Halorhodospira halophila SL1: one gene and its partner. The protein of the gene in region 2 binds, or shares a complex with, the protein of the main gene of each other region. Links are inferred from orthologs where the notes say so. Each region holds a gene or a part of one and is shown on either strand. Other genes may lie near its edges. The genes, in order: secY and secA.

Region 1 (8,415 bases), 1.3 Mb from region 2 along the record:
TGTAGTAATTACGGAACTGCCGCTCCATGATGCCGTACATGCGGCGCACCTTCTGCTTCTCGCGCAGCTGCAGGCCGTAGTCGGACATGCGGCCGCCGCGGCGCTGCCCGTGCTGCCCCGGGGGCTGCTCGAGCTTGCACTTGGTGTCGATCGACCGGACGCCGCTCTTCAGGAACAGGTCGGTTTTCTCGCGGCGCGCCAGTTTGCACTTGGGACCAATATACTTCGCCATGGCGAGCGCTTCCTCCTCAGACCCGCCGCTTCTTGGGCGGCCGGCAACCGTTGTGCGGGATGGGCGAGACGTCGGAAATGTTGGTGATCCGGTACCCGACCGCGTTGAGCGCACGCACGGCGGACTCACGCCCGGGGCCGGGGCCCTTGACGCGCACCTCGACGTTCTTGAGACCGTAATCCTGCGCAGCGCGCGCGGCGGTCTCCGACGCCACCTGGGCAGCGAAGGGCGTGCTCTTGCGCGACCCCTTGAAGCCGCTGCCGCCGGCGCTCGCCCAGGACAACGCGTTGCCCTGCCGGTCGGTGATGGTGATCAGCGTGTTGTTGAAGGTCGCGTTGATGTGCGCGACACCATCACTGACTGTGCGCTTGACTTTCTTCTTGCCGCCACCGCGGCTGGATGCCTTCGCCATAGGTCTCTGTTCCCGTGTTCGCTCCGAACGCGGTGCCGATCCGGCCCACGCGTTGAATGTTGCCTACCCGATCAGCGGCTGGCGGGGCCCCGACGCGGACCCTTGCGCGTACGCGCGTTGGTCTGCGTCTGTTGCCCGCGTACCGGCAGGCCGCGGCGATGCCGCATGCCTCGGTAGCAGCCGAGGTCCATCAGGCGCTTGATGTCCATCGCGACCGAGCGACGCAGGTCGCCCTCGATGACGTAGTTGCCAACTTCCTGCCGCAGCGCCTCGACCTCGGCGTCGTTGAGGTCGCGGACGCGTCGGTCGTGCGGCACGCCGGCCGCGTTGCAGATGCTCAGTGCACGCGTGCGGCCGATCCCGTAGATCGAGGTCAGCGCGACCCACGCATGCTTGTGTGTCGGTATGTTGATTCCTGCGATTCGGGCCATGGGGCCAACTCTCCCGTGATTCGCGCTTGTTGGGTGCCGGGTCGATCCGCCGGTGCTATCCGGCCCGAGATCAGCCCTGGCGCTGTTTGTGCCGGGCCTCCGTGCAGATCACCCGCACGGTCCCGCGCCGCTTCACGATTTTGCAGTTGCGGCAAACCCGCTTGACCGATGCCCTGACTTTCATCGTCGTCTCTCCAATAATCCGAGCGCGGCCGCTCACGGGCGACCCAAAGGCGCGAAAGGATACCAGTCCACGCGCCTGGGTGCCACCCCGCAGCCAGTTTTATCGATTCAGCGCAGCATCCCGCCGCCAGGCCGGGTGTGCCCCTTGAGATTGGCCTTCTTCATCAGCGGCTCGTACTGGTGCGAGACCAAGTGCGACTGCAGCTGCGCCATGAAGTCCATGACCACAATGACGCTGATCAACAGCGAGGTGCCGCCGAAGTAGAACGGCACGTTCCAGTACAGGATCAGGAACTCCGGCATCAGACAGACGGCCGTGATGTACAGCGCGCCGACGAACGTCAGCCGGCTCTGCACCTGATCGATGTAGCGGGACGTCTGCTCACCGGGACGGATCCCCGGGATGAACGCCCCGGACTTCTTCAGGTTGTCGGCGGTGTCCCGCGAGTTGAACACCAGCGCCGTGTAGAAGAAGCAGAAGAAGATGATCGCCGCGGCATACAGGGCCACGTAGACCGGCTGGCCCGGCGACAGCGTCGCGGCGATGTCGCCGATGAAGCCCAGCCCCTCGGCATCGCCGAACCACTGCCCGACCGTCGCCGGGAAGAGGATGATGCTGGAGGCGAAGATCGGCGGGATCACGCCGGCCATGTTGAGCTTCAGCGGCAGGTGGCTCTGCTGCGCCGCATACATCTTGCGCCCCTGCTGGCGCTTGGCGTACTGCACGGTGATCCGCCGCTGTCCCCGCTCGACGAAGACGATGAAGGCGGTGACCGCCGCGGCCATCATGAGCAGCAGCAGGATCGTCGCGGTGCCCAGCTCACCGGTACGCTGCAGCTCCAGCGTGCCGCCGAGGGCGCCCGGCAGCCCGGCGACGATGCCGGCGAAGATAATGATCGAGATGCCGTTGCCGATGCCTCGCTCGGTGATCTGCTCACCGAGCCACATCAGGAAGATCACGCCGGTGGCCAGCGTCACCGTGGAGATGAACACGAACGCCGGCCCGGGCATGGCGGCCACGCCCTGCCCCTGCAACGCGATGCTGATGCCGATACCCTGGAAGGTGGCCAGGCCGAGGGTGCCGTAACGCGTGTACTGCGTGATCTTGCGCCGGCCGGCCTCGCCCTCCTTCTTGAGCCGCTCGAGCGACGGCACCACCGCCGTAAGCAGCTGCATGATGATCGCCGCCGAGATGTAGGGCATGACGCCGAGGGCGAAGATGGACAGCCGCTCCAGCGCCCCGCCGGCGAACATGTTGAACATCTCCAGGATGGTGCCGCGTTGCTGGTCGACCATCTGCTCGAGCGCAGCGGGGTCGATACCCGGGATGGTGATGTGGGTACCGATCCGATAGATGATCAGCGCGAGCAGTACGAAGAGCAGACGCTGGCGAACCTCGGTGAGACGTCCCATCCCACCGAGGGCTCCTGCAGCACCACCTGGACGTCCCAACTTAACCCTCCTCGACGACTTGGCCGCCGGCCGCCTCGATCGCCTTGCGGGCGCCCTGGGTCACCTTGACCCCGCGCACGCTCACGGCGCGATCGATGGTCCCCGAGGCAATGACCTTCACGTAGCGCATGTTCTTGCGCACAACACCAGCCTTGTGAAGGGCCGCCAAGTCCACCGTGTCGCCGTCGACGCGGGCGATCTCATGGAGGCGGACCTCCGCGGTGCGCAGCCCCTTCTGGGAGCTGAAGCCGTACTTCGGCACCCGGCGCTGCAACGGCATCTGGCCGCCTTCGAAGCCGACCTTATGGAAGCCGCCGGAACGGCTGTGCTGCCCCTTGTGGCCGCGCCCGGCGGTCTTGCCCAGGCCGCTGCCCGCACCGCGCCCGGCGCGCTTGGCGTCCGGCCGGCTACCCGCGCTCGGCGACAGTTGATTGAGCCGCATTTACGCCTCCTGAACTTCCAGCATATAAGACACCTTCCGGATCATCCCGCGATTCTCCGGGGTGTCGTCGACCAGGACGGTCTGGTGCATCCGGCGCAGGCCCAGCCCGCGCACACACTGACGGTGCTTCTGCAGCCGGCCGTGGACGCTGCGCCGCAGCGTTACCTGGAGCTTCTTCTGATTAGCCATGATCAGCCCGTAATCTCTTCGACACTCTTGCCCCGCCGGGCCGCAACGGCCTCCGGGGAGTCCATCGAGGCCAGCCCGTCGACCGTCGCGCGCACCACGTTGATCGGGTTGCGCGAGCCCACCGACTTGGCCAGCACGTCCTGCACGCCGAGCACCTCGAAGACCGCGCGCATGGCGCCGCCGGCGATGATGCCGGTACCCGGCGAGGCCGGCTTCATGAAGACCTTGCTCGACCCGTGGAAATGGGTCACCGGGTAGCGCAGAGTCGGGCCATCCAGCGGCACGGTGCGCATCCCGCCGCGCGCCCGCTCCATCGCCTTCTGGATCGCTGCGGGTACCTCGCGGGCCTTGCCGTAACCGAACCCGACTCGCCCCTCGCCGTCGCCGACCACGGTCAGCGCGGTGAAGCCGAACTGGCGGCCACCCTGGACCACCTTGGCCACGCGGTTGATCGTGATCAGCTTCTCGCGGAGCCCGTCCGCGCCGGTTTGTTCACCGTTCGCCATAGCTTCTTAGCCCCTAACCTAGAACTTCAGTCCGGCTTCGCGCGCGGCCTCGGCCAACGCCTGCACACGGCCGTGATACTGGTAGCCGCCACGGTCGAATGCCACCTGCTCGATACCGGCCGCCTTGGCGCGCTCGGCGATCAGCCGGCCGACCTCTTGGGCGGCGCTGACGTTGCCGGTCCCCTCGCTGCGCTGACGCAGGGCGGGCTCCACCGTCGAGGCCGCGGCCAGCGTGGTGGCGCCGTCCGGCTGCTGCACCTGTGCGTAGATGTGGCGCGGCGTGCGGTGGACCGAGAGCCGGTAGGCACCGACGTCGCGGATGCGCCCGCGGCTCTTGCGCGCGCGCCGCATGCGTGCTGTCTTCTTGTCCATCTTCGTCCCCACCGCCTACTTCTTCTTGGCTTCTTTGAGGACCACCCGCTCGTCGGCGTAGCGCACGCCCTTGCCCTTGTAGGGCTCCGGCGGACGGTACCCGCGAATCTGGGCGGCCACCTGGCCAACCTGCTGCTTGTCGGCGCCCTTGACCACGACCTCCGTCTGCGAGGGGCACTCGATCGTGACGCCCTCCGGGATCTCGTAGTGCACCGGGTGCGAGAAACCGAGCGTCAGGTTCAGGGTGCTGCCCTGGACCTGCGCGCGGTAGCCGACGCCCTTGAGCTCGAGGCGGCGCTCGAAGCCCTCGCTGACGCCGGTGACCATGTTCTGCACCAAGGCCCGCGTGGTACCGGTCAGCGCCACCGCACGGGTGCTCTGCTGCCGGGGCTCGAAGGTGAGCGTGCCTTCTTCCTGGTTCAGCGAAACCAGGCGGTGGCAGCTCCACGCCATCTGGCCCTTGGGGCCCTTGACCTGAATGTCGTTGCCCTGGAGCGTCACCTCAACGCCGGAGGGGACCTCCACGGGTGCCTTTGCGACTCTCGACATGATTGCCCGTCCTGTCTAGAAGACCCAGCAGAGTACCTCGCCACCGTGCCCCTGCGCGCGGGCCTGGCCATCGCTCATCACGCCCTTGGACGTGGAGATGATGGCGGTGCCCAGCCCGTTGCGCACGCGCGGCAGCTCGTCACGACCGCGGTAAACCCGCAGACCCGGCCGGCTGTAACGCTGGATTTCGCGGATTGCCGGCTGACCCTCGTGGTACCGGAGCGTGACCTCCAGGACCGGCTTCTTCTCTTCCCCGACCTCGCGGTAACCCTCGATGTAGCCCTCCTCCTGGAGGACGGCGGCAATCGCCCGCTTGAGCTTCGAGGACGGCATACGCACGTCCGCCTTCTCGGCGTGGTGCGCGTTCCGTACCCGGGTCAGCATGTCGGCAATGGGATCGGTCATGCTCATCGTCTATCCCCTTACCAGCTCGAGAGGGTCAGGCCCGGGATCTCGCCGTTCATGGCCGCCCGACGCAGCTCATTACGGGCCAGCCCGAACTTGCGATAGTACCCCCGCGGCCGGCCCGACTTGGCGCAGCGGTTGCGCTGGCGCACGGGGCTGGCGTTGCGCGGGATCTGCTGTAGCTTGAGCTGCGCTTCGAAGCGCTCCTCGACGCTCGACTCAGGGCTTTCGATAATCGCCTTGAGCCGCTCGCGCTTGGCGGAGTACTTCTGGGCCAGCTTGCGGCGCTTTCGGTCGCGCTCAACCATGGAGTTCTTGGCCATCTGCGCTGCTCCTCTGGACGTCAGGTCCGGAAGGGAAAGCCGAACCCTTCGAGCAGGGCCTTCCCTTCCGCGTCGGTGCGAGCGGTGGTGGACACGGTGATGTCCATGCCGCGCACCCGATCGATTTCGTCGTAGTCGATCTCCGGGAAGATCAGTTGCTCCCGGATACCGAGGTTGTAGTTGCCCCGCCCGTCGAACGACCGCGGCGAGAACCCACGGAAGTCGCGGACCCGCGGGGAGGCCACGTGGATGAAGCGCTCGAGGAACTCGTACATCCGATCGCGGCGCAGCGTCACCTTGCAGCCGATTGGCCAGCCCTCACGGATCTTGAACCCGGCCACCGACTTGCGAGCGCGGGTCACCACTGGCTTCTGCCCGGCGATCTTGGCCAGATCCTCCTGCGCGGCCTCCAGGATCTTCTTGTCCTTGGTGGCCTCACCCAGACCCATGTTGATGACGATCTTCTGCAGCTGGGGCACCTGCATGACGTTCTGGTACCCGAAGCGCTCTTTGAGGGCCGGGGTGACCTCTTCCCGATAAACCTTTCGCAACGTCGCCATTCCAGCCCCCTCAGGCGTCAATCAGCTGCTGGTTCGACTTGAAATAACGCACCTTACGATCCCCCTCCTGGCGGACGCCGACGCGGTCGGCTTTCTCCGTCTCGGGGTTGTAGATCGCCACATTCGAGATGTGGATCGGTGCCTCTTTCTCGATAATCCCGCCGGTGGTGCCCTGCATCGGGTTCCCGCGCGTATGCCGCTTGACCATGTTCACGTTGTCCACGATCACACGGTCCTTCTCGGGGATGACCCGGGAGACCCGGCCACGACGCCCCTTGTCCTTTCCGGCGATGACGATAACCTCGTCGCCCGTACGAATCTTGCGCATGATGACCTCGCCTACAGTACTTCGGGCGCCAGGGAAATGATCCGCATGAAGCGCTCGTTGCGCAGCTCACGGGTCACGGGGCCAAAGACACGCGTGCCGATCGGCTGCAGGTTGTTGTTCAGCAGCACCGCCGCGTTCCCGTCGAAACGGATCTGCGACCCGTCGGCCCGGCGCACGCCCCGCTTGCTGCGGACGACTACAGCGTTGTAGACCTCGCCCTTCTTGACGCGCCCCCGCGGGATCGCGTCCTTGACGCTGACCTTGACGATATCACCAATCCCCGCATAGCGGCGCTTGGAGCCGCCCAGCACCTTGATGCACTGCACCTGCCGGGCGCCGCTGTTGTCGGCCGCTTTGAGGAGGCTTTCCATCTGGATCATGACGCTTCACCCGCTCTTGTTCTTGCTCGCCCCCTTGCGGGGCACTTCCGCGTGCTTAGCTCGCGGCCCGCTCCAGCACCTTCACCAGCCGCCAGGTCTTGTTCTTCGACAGCGGACGGCACTCCTGGATGGAGACCCAGTCGCCCTCGCGCCCTTCGTTACCCTCGTCGTGGGCGTGGAGCTTGGTCGACCGCCGGATGAACTTGCCGTACAGCGGGTGCTTCACGCGGCGCTCGACCAGCACGGTGAGGGTCTTGTCCATCTTGCTGCTGACCACGCGCCCGTTGACGGTGCGGGTGTTCTTCTCTTCGCTCATGCCTGCCGCTCCGCACGCTTACGCTCGTTGAGCACGGTCTTGATGCGCGCGACATCGCGGCGCACCTTGCCGAGCTGATCGGTCCGGGCCAGCTGACCGCTGGCCTTCTGCATCCGCAGATTGAACTGTTCCTTGCGGCGCTCGAGCAGCTCGTTCTCGAGTTCTTCGGTCTTCTTTTCGCGCAGCTCGCTCGCCTTCATCACATCACCGTCCGGTTCACGAAGGTGGTCTTCACCGGCAGCTTGGCCGCCGCGCGCCGGAAGGCCTCGCGGGCGACTTCCTCGGACACACCTTCCAGCTCGTAGAGGACGCGCCCGGGCGCGATCGGCTCACACCAGTGGTCCACGTTGCCCTTGCCCTTACCCATCCGGACCTCGAGCGGCTTCTCGGTGACCGGCTTATCCGGGAAGACCCGGATCCAGATCTTGCCGCCCCGGCGGATGTAGCGGTTGATGGCACGCCGCGCCGCCTCGATCTGCCGCGAGGTGATCGGCCCGCGGGTGGTTGCCTTGAGGCCGAACTCGCCGAAGCTCACGCGATCACCGCGGGTCGCGAGGCCCGAGCAGCGGCCCTTTTGCTTCTTGCGGTACTTGGTCCGTTTCGGCTGTAACATCGCTTACGCGCTCCCGTCCGCTCAGCCCTGGGCAGCCGCGGCGCGCTTGACGCGCTCGGCGGGGGCCCCTTCGTTTTCGGTGTCGATGATCTCGCCCTTGAAGATCCAGACCTTCACACCGATCACACCGTACGTGGTCTTCGCCTCGGCGAAGCCGTAGTCGATGTCCGCACGCAGGGTGTGCAGCGGCACGCGGCCCTCGCGATACCACTCGGTCCGGGCGATCTCCGAGCCGTTAAGCCGGCCCGAGACCTGCACCTTGATCCCCTGGGCACCGACGCGCTGGGCGTTGCCGACGGCCCGCTTCAGGGCCCGCCGGAACATCACACGCCGCTCCAGCTGCCCGGCAATGCTTTCCGCCACGAGCTTGCTGTCGGCCTCCGGCTTGCGGATCTCCTCGATGTTGATGTGTACCGGCACCCCCATCCGGGCCGCCACCTCACCGCGAAGCCGATCGATGTCTTCACCCTTCTTGCCGATCACGATGCCCGGGCGGGCGGTGTGGATCGTGACCAGGGCGTTCTTCGCCGGGCGCTCGATCTGGATGCGACTCACGGAGGCGTTCTTCAGGCGCTCACGAATGAACTCCCGCACCTCCAGGTCGGTGTTGAGGTACTTGCCGAAGTTCGAGCTATCGGCGTACCACATGGAACGCCAGTCTTCAGTGACGCCCAGCCTAAACCCTGTGGGATGGGTCTTATTTCCCATGCCGGCCTCTCTCG
Region 2 (5,725 bases):
GTGGCTGCCGCCCGGCGCAGAGTCTCCGACGCCTGGTCGCTGAGCGGGCCGGGGCCCTGGAGTTTGCGCGGCGCCGATGAGGCCGGGGTGACGCGGACGGTCACCCGGCGGGGCCGCTGCCCCGAGATCGCCTCCGCGGCATCCTGGAGCTGGCGCGATAGGTAGCGGAGCCGCGTCCCCCAGCCGCTGCCATCGGCGATCACCACCATCTCTTCCTCGTCCAGGCGGGCCAGTCGCCAGTGGCCGCGTGTCTCCGCCGGCAGGTTGCGCTGTAGCCGCCGGCTGAGCCGCTCCAGGCCGCGGGCGTGGTCGATAACCGCGCGCAGCGGACCGGGGCGCTGCGCCAGGCGCGGGGCGATCCGGTGCAGTTTGCCTTCGCGGCGCGGCGGCCGGGCCGGGTTGAAGCGTTTCGGGTCGGTCATGCGGGTCAGTCTCCGGCCCCGTGGGTACGGATGCAAGGGGCCGCTGGACACCCCCGAGGCCCGATCGGCGCCCGACGCCTTACCCTCCAGCGCCGATTATCTGTATCCTGTTGGACTTGACTTCGCCGGAAATCTGTAATGAGTGCCCATGTTTTCAGCCATCGCCAAACGCGTCTTCGGAACCCGTAACGATCGTGCGCTGAAGCGTCTGCGCAAGCGGATCGAGGCCATCAACGCGCACGAGCCGGAGCTGCAGAAGCTCTCCGACGAGCAGCTCCAGGCCAAGACCGATGCGTTCAAGGCGCGGCTCGCGCAGGGCGAAACCCTCGACGACCTGCTCGAGGAGGCGTTCGCGGTGGTGCGCGAGGCTTCACGGCGGGTGTTGGGACTGCGCCACTTCGATGTCCAGCTGCTCGGCGCGATGGTCCTGCACGACGGCAACATCTCCGAGATGAAGACCGGTGAGGGGAAGACTCTGGTGGCCACCCTGGCGGTCTACCTCAATGCCCTGACCGGTCGCGGTGTCCATGTGGTGACCGTCAACGACTACCTGGCCCGGCGCGACGCCGAGTGGATGGGCCGGCTGTACCGCTTCCTGGGCATGGAGGTGGGTGTGGTGGTGCCGCGCCAGCCCCGCGAGGAGAAGGTCGCCGCCTACCAGGCCGACATCACCTACGGCACCAACAACGAGTTCGGCTTCGACTATCTGCGCGACAACATGGCCTTCCGCAAGGAGGACAAGGTCCAGCGGGACCTGTACTACGCGCTGGTCGACGAGGTCGACTCCATCCTCATCGACGAGGCCCGCACCCCGCTGATCATCTCGGGCCCGGCGGAGCAGGCCGGCGAGCTCTACGAGGCCATGTCCCGCCTGGTGCCCCGCCTGCAGGCGCAGAAGCCCGAGGAGCGCCCCGAGGAGAACCCGGAACTGGGGCCGGGGGATTACTACGTCGATGAGAAGGCTCGCCAGGTCTACCTCACCGAGGGCGGGCACGACCGGGCCGAGGAGCTCCTGCGCGAAGAGGGGCTGATCGGGGAGAACGACTCCCTCTACGACGCTCGCAACATCAACGTGGTCCACCACCTGAACGCGGCGCTGCGGGCCCACACCCTCTACGAGCGCGATGTCCACTACCTGATCCGCGACAACCAGGTGGTCATCGTCGACGAGTTCACCGGCCGCGCCATGCCCGGCCGGCGCTGGTCCGAGGGGTTGCACCAGGCGGTGGAGGCCAAGGAGGGGCTGCCCATCCAGGCCGAGAACCAGACCCTGGCCTCGATCACCTTCCAGAACTACTTCCGCCTCTATGACAAGCTCGCCGGCATGACCGGTACCGCGGATACTGAGGCCTTCGAGTTCCAGCACATCTACGGGCTGGAGGTGCTCTCCATCCCCACCCACCGGCCGATGGTCCGCGACGACGCCCACGATCTGGTCTATCGGACGGCGGACGAGAAGTACGAGGCGATCATCGCCGACATCCGCGACTGCGTGCAGCGCGACCAGCCGGTGCTGGTGGGCACCACCTCCATCGAGGCCTCGGAGCGCCTCTCCAAGGCACTGAAGGACGCCGGCGTGGAGCACAACGTGCTCAACGCCAAGCACAACGAGAGTGAGGCGCAGATCATCGCCGATGCCGGCCGTCCGGGTACCGTCACCATCGCCACCAACATGGCAGGCCGCGGGACGGACATCGTTCTCGGCGGCAACCTGGACCAGGAGCTGGCCGAGCTCGGCGAGGACCCGGATCCCGCCGAGGTCGAGCGGCGCAAGGCCGAGTGGCAGGACCGCCACGACCGGGTGGTCAACGCCGGCGGTCTGCACGTTATCGGCACCGAGCGCCACGAGTCGCGGCGCATCGACAACCAGCTGCGCGGGCGTTCCGGCCGCCAGGGCGACCCGGGCTCGTCGCGTTTCTACCTGTCGCTGGAGGACTCGCTGCTGCGCATCTTCGCCTCCGAGCGCATGTCCGGGATGCTCGAGAAGCTCGGCATGCAGCACGGTGAGGCCATCGAGTCGGGCATGGTTTCGCGGGTGATCGAGAACGCCCAGCGCAAGGTCGAGGCGCACAACTTCGACATGCGCAAGCACCTGCTGGAGTTCGACGACGTCGCCAATGACCAGCGCAAGGTCGTCTACGAGCAGCGCAACGAGCTCCTCGAAGCCGACGATGTCGCCGAGACCGTCGATGCCATCCGCCAGGACGTGGTGGAGAAGGTCATCTCCGAGCACATCCCGCCCGGGTCCATCGACGAGCAGTGGGACGTCCCCGGCCTGGAGCGCACCCTTAAGGAAGAGTTCGGCCAGGAGCTTCCCATCCAGCGCTGGCTCGACGATGAGGACGATCTCCACGAGGAGACCCTGCGCGAGCGCATCCAGGGCGAGATCGAAAAGGCCTACCGGGCCAAGGAGGCCGAGGCCGGTGCCAGTGTGGTGCGTCACTTCGAGAAGGCGGTGATGCTCCAGGTCCTGGACAAGCACTGGAAGGAGCACCTGGCCGCCATGGATTACCTGCGACAGGGGGTGGGGCTGCGCGGCTACGCCCAGCGCAACCCGAAGCAGGAGTTCAAGAAGGACGCCTTCGCCATGTTCCAGGAGATGCTCGAGGGCCTGAAGCGGGACGCCGTCGGCGTGCTGCTGCGCGTCCAGGTTCGTGCCGAGGAGGACGTGGAGGCCGTCGAGGAGCAGCGTCGCCAGGAGGCGGAGCGCATGCAGATGCGCCACGCCGCACCGGCCTCCGCCGCGGCGGGGGCTGTCGCAGCGGGTAGTGGTGCCGCCGGGGCAGCCGCAGCCGAGGGGGACAGCGCGCCGACCGGCGGGGCCCAGCAGCAGTCCGCCGGTGGCCGAGGGCAGGAGACGGTGGCCCGGGAAGGCCCGAAGGTCGGGCGCAACGAGTCGTGCCCCTGCGGCTCCGGCAAGAAGTACAAGCACTGCTGCGGGAAGCTCTAAGATGTCGGGCGAGGAAGCCGTGATCCATCCGGTGCCGGGGTTCCGGCTCGGTACCGTGAGTGCCGGCATCCGCAAGCCGGGGCGGCCTGATCTGGTGGTCATGGCCTTGCCCCCGGAAGGGCGCGCGGCGGGGGTGTTCACCCGCAATCGCTTCCGCGCCGCTCCGGTCCGCATCGCCGAGCGCCACCTGGCTGCGACCGCGCCGCGTTACCTGCTGGTCAATACCGGCTTCGCCAACGCCGGGACCGGCGAGCGCGGCGAGGCCGACGCCCTGGCCTGCTGCCAGGCCCTGGCTGATCAGGCCGGGTGCGTGCTCGAGGCGGTGGTGCCCTTCTCCACCGGCGTGATCGGTGAGCCCCTCCCCGTCGAGCGCGTCACCGCCGGGATCCCCGGGGCCCTGGACGCGCTGGACGAGAACGGCTGGCAGGCCGCCGCGGCGGGGATCCAGACCACCGACACCCGCGACAAGATCGCTAGCTACCAGGTCGACCTCGCCGGCGGGACCTGCACGGTGACCGGGATCGCCAAGGGGGCGGGGATGATCCGCCCGGACATGGCCACCATGCTGGCCTTCGTGGCCACCGACGCCGATCTCTCCGACGCCGCCCTGGATGCCTCTCTGCGCCGTGCCACCGAGCGCTCCTTCAACCGCGTAACGGTGGACGGCGACACCTCCACCAACGACGCCTGTCTGCTGGCCGCCACCGGTCGCGGCCCGCGGGTGCCCGATCACGGCGGCGACTTCGAGCGCTTCCAGGCGGCCGTCGAGGCGGTCTGCATTGACCTGGCGCGGGCCATCGCCGCCGACGGGGAGGGGGCGACGCGGCTGGTGGATGTGGTCGTCGAGGGGGCGCGGGACACCGCCGAGGCGGAGCGGGTGGCGTTCACCGTGGCGGAGTCGCCGCTGGTCAAGACGGCGCTGGCCGCCGCCGACCCCAACTGGGGGCGGATCCTGGCCGCCGTGGGGCGCGCCGGCCTGGACGACCTCGACGTTGATGCCGTGGCGCTCACCATCGGCGATCAGGTGGTTGCCGAGCACGGCGGCGCCGCGGCGGGCTACGACGAAGCGGCCGCCGCGGCGCACCTCTCCGGCTCCGAGGTGAGGCTCGGCATCGAGCTCGGCCGCGGGCCGGCAGCGGCCACCGTGTGGACCTGCGACTTCACGGCGGAGTACGTCCGCATCAACGCCGAGTATCGAACCTGAGCGAGGCCCCGGTGCATACGGCATCGCCCGCCGCGCCGATCCACGTGGCCGCCGCCGTGGTCCGCGGCGAAGACCAGCGCGTACTGGTCCAGTGCCGGCCGGATCACCTCGATCACGGCGGTCTGTGGGAGTTCCCCGGGGGCAAGATTGAGCCCGGTGAGTCGGTCGCCGACGCCTTGGTCCGCGAGCTGGACGAGGAGCTGGGTATCCGTGTCCGTCCGGGGGCGCTGCGCATCCGCGTGCCGTGGGACTACGGCCACCGGCGCGTGGTGCTCCACGTCCTCGATGTGAACGAGTGGACGGGGCGTCCCATCGGCCGCGAGGGCCAGGCGGTGGACTGGCTCACCCCCGAGGCGATGGCCGAGCGGGCCTGGCCCGCCGCCAACTGGCCGATCATCCGTTCGCTGCAGCTCCCCGACCGGTATCTGATCACCCCCGTGGAGCCAGCGGATGCCGATGCCTGGCTGGCCCGACTGGATGCGGCCCTGGCGCGCGGTGTGCGCCTGGTTCAGCTGCGTCGCCCAGATCTCGACGTGGAGGCCTGGGTGCGTCTGGGGCGCGCCCTGCGCCGGCGCTGTGACGCCCACGGTGCGTGGCTGCTAGCCAACGGACCGGCGGAACAGGCCCGGGCGGTGGGCGCCGACGGGGTGCACTGGAGCAGTCGCGTGCTGGCCGAGGGGCCGCAACGCCCGGGGTGGGCGCGGTGGGTGGGCGCTTCTTGCCACAACGGCGACGAGCTGGAGCGCGCCGCCGCCTGCGGGGCCGATTTCGCGCTGTTGTCACCGGTGCAGTGGACGGCCAGCCATCCGGAACAGAGCGGCATGGGGTGGGAGCGTTTCGCCGCCTGGGTGGCCGGGGCGCGCCTGCCGGTCTACGCCCTCGGCGGCGTGGGCCCGGCGGATATCCACCGGGCTCGGGCCTGCGGCGGGCAGGGAGTGGCGGCTATCCGCGGCCTGCTGGCGGAGGCGGGCCGCCGATAGCGGTCGCGGTTTTACAGCGTGCAGCGGGCCAGCCGGAACGACACGTCGGCCCCCACGGGCTCCGGGCGGCTGCGGGTGTCGGGCTGGCGCAGGAAGCGGATGGTGACCAGGTGGCGGTTGCCGCTGATCTCGGGGATGACGCCGTTCTCCATGGGGGCCTGGAGGCGCA

Evidence for each region.
Region 1: the proteins of secA (region 2) and secY are in contact, whole or in part, in a crystal structure (PDB 3DIN), measured with the Thermotoga maritima proteins. The link is inferred for Halorhodospira halophila SL1 from one-to-one orthologs. Residues at the interface, in WP_004082002.1 of Thermotoga maritima: Glu261, Ala262, Arg263, Lys300, Ala301, Arg302, Thr303, Ile304, Ile305, Leu323, Tyr324, Asp325, Pro326, Val329, Ser330, Tyr333, Ile336, Lys340, Phe345, Val349, Glu363, Phe364, Tyr374, Ser375, Gly376, Gly377, Glu393, Ile395, Thr482, Ser483; in WP_004081795.1 of Thermotoga maritima: Glu108, Gly109, Glu110, Glu111, Ala236, Glu237, Arg238, Arg239, Ile240, Thr241, Ile242, Gln243, Tyr244, Ala245, Arg246, Arg247, Val248, Thr249, Gly250, Arg251, Arg252, Val253, Tyr254, Gly256, Ala257, Ser258, Thr259, Tyr260, Leu261, Pro262.

Annotation. Positions count from the first base shown.
Region 1 is NC_008789.1:915,865-924,279, forward strand. The notes cover bases 520-3,330. They hold secY (preprotein translocase subunit SecY), read right to left. Parts: upstream 2,672-3,330; coding sequence 1,367-2,671; downstream 520-1,366. Other genes in these bases: rpsK (30S ribosomal protein S11), read right to left, coding at 520-644; rpsM (30S ribosomal protein S13), read right to left, coding at 716-1,075; rpmJ (50S ribosomal protein L36), read right to left, coding at 1,146-1,259; rplO (50S ribosomal protein L15), read right to left, coding at 2,712-3,152; rpmD (50S ribosomal protein L30), read right to left, coding at 3,153-3,330. In the rest of the region: rpsD (30S ribosomal protein S4), read right to left, coding at 1-232; more of rpsK, read right to left, coding at 249-519; more of rpmD, read right to left, coding at 3,331-3,341; rpsE (30S ribosomal protein S5), read right to left, coding at 3,344-3,847; rplR (50S ribosomal protein L18), read right to left, coding at 3,866-4,219; rplF (50S ribosomal protein L6), read right to left, coding at 4,235-4,768; rpsH (30S ribosomal protein S8), read right to left, coding at 4,784-5,179; rpsN (30S ribosomal protein S14), read right to left, coding at 5,191-5,496; rplE (50S ribosomal protein L5), read right to left, coding at 5,517-6,056; rplX (50S ribosomal protein L24), read right to left, coding at 6,067-6,384; rplN (50S ribosomal protein L14), read right to left, coding at 6,396-6,764; rpsQ (30S ribosomal protein S17), read right to left, coding at 6,820-7,080; rpmC (50S ribosomal protein L29), read right to left, coding at 7,077-7,280; rplP (50S ribosomal protein L16), read right to left, coding at 7,280-7,693; rpsC (30S ribosomal protein S3), read right to left, coding at 7,715-8,401. UniProt on the Escherichia coli protein: The central subunit of the protein translocation channel SecYEG. Consists of two halves formed by TMs 1-5 and 6-10.
Region 2 is NC_008789.1:2,227,667-2,233,391, reverse strand. Bases 254-3,572 are described here. They hold secA (preprotein translocase subunit SecA), read left to right. Parts: upstream 254-570; coding sequence 571-3,372; downstream 3,373-3,572. Other genes in these bases: argJ (bifunctional glutamate N-acetyltransferase/amino-acid acetyltransferase ArgJ), read left to right, coding at 3,374-3,572; HHAL_RS10245 (DciA family protein), read right to left, coding at 254-422. In the rest of the region: more of HHAL_RS10245, read right to left, coding at 1-253; more of argJ, read left to right, coding at 3,573-4,576; HHAL_RS10230 (Nudix family hydrolase), read left to right, coding at 4,588-5,556; cell division protein ZapD, read right to left, coding at 5,568-5,725. UniProt on the Escherichia coli protein: Required for protein export, interacts with the SecYEG preprotein conducting channel.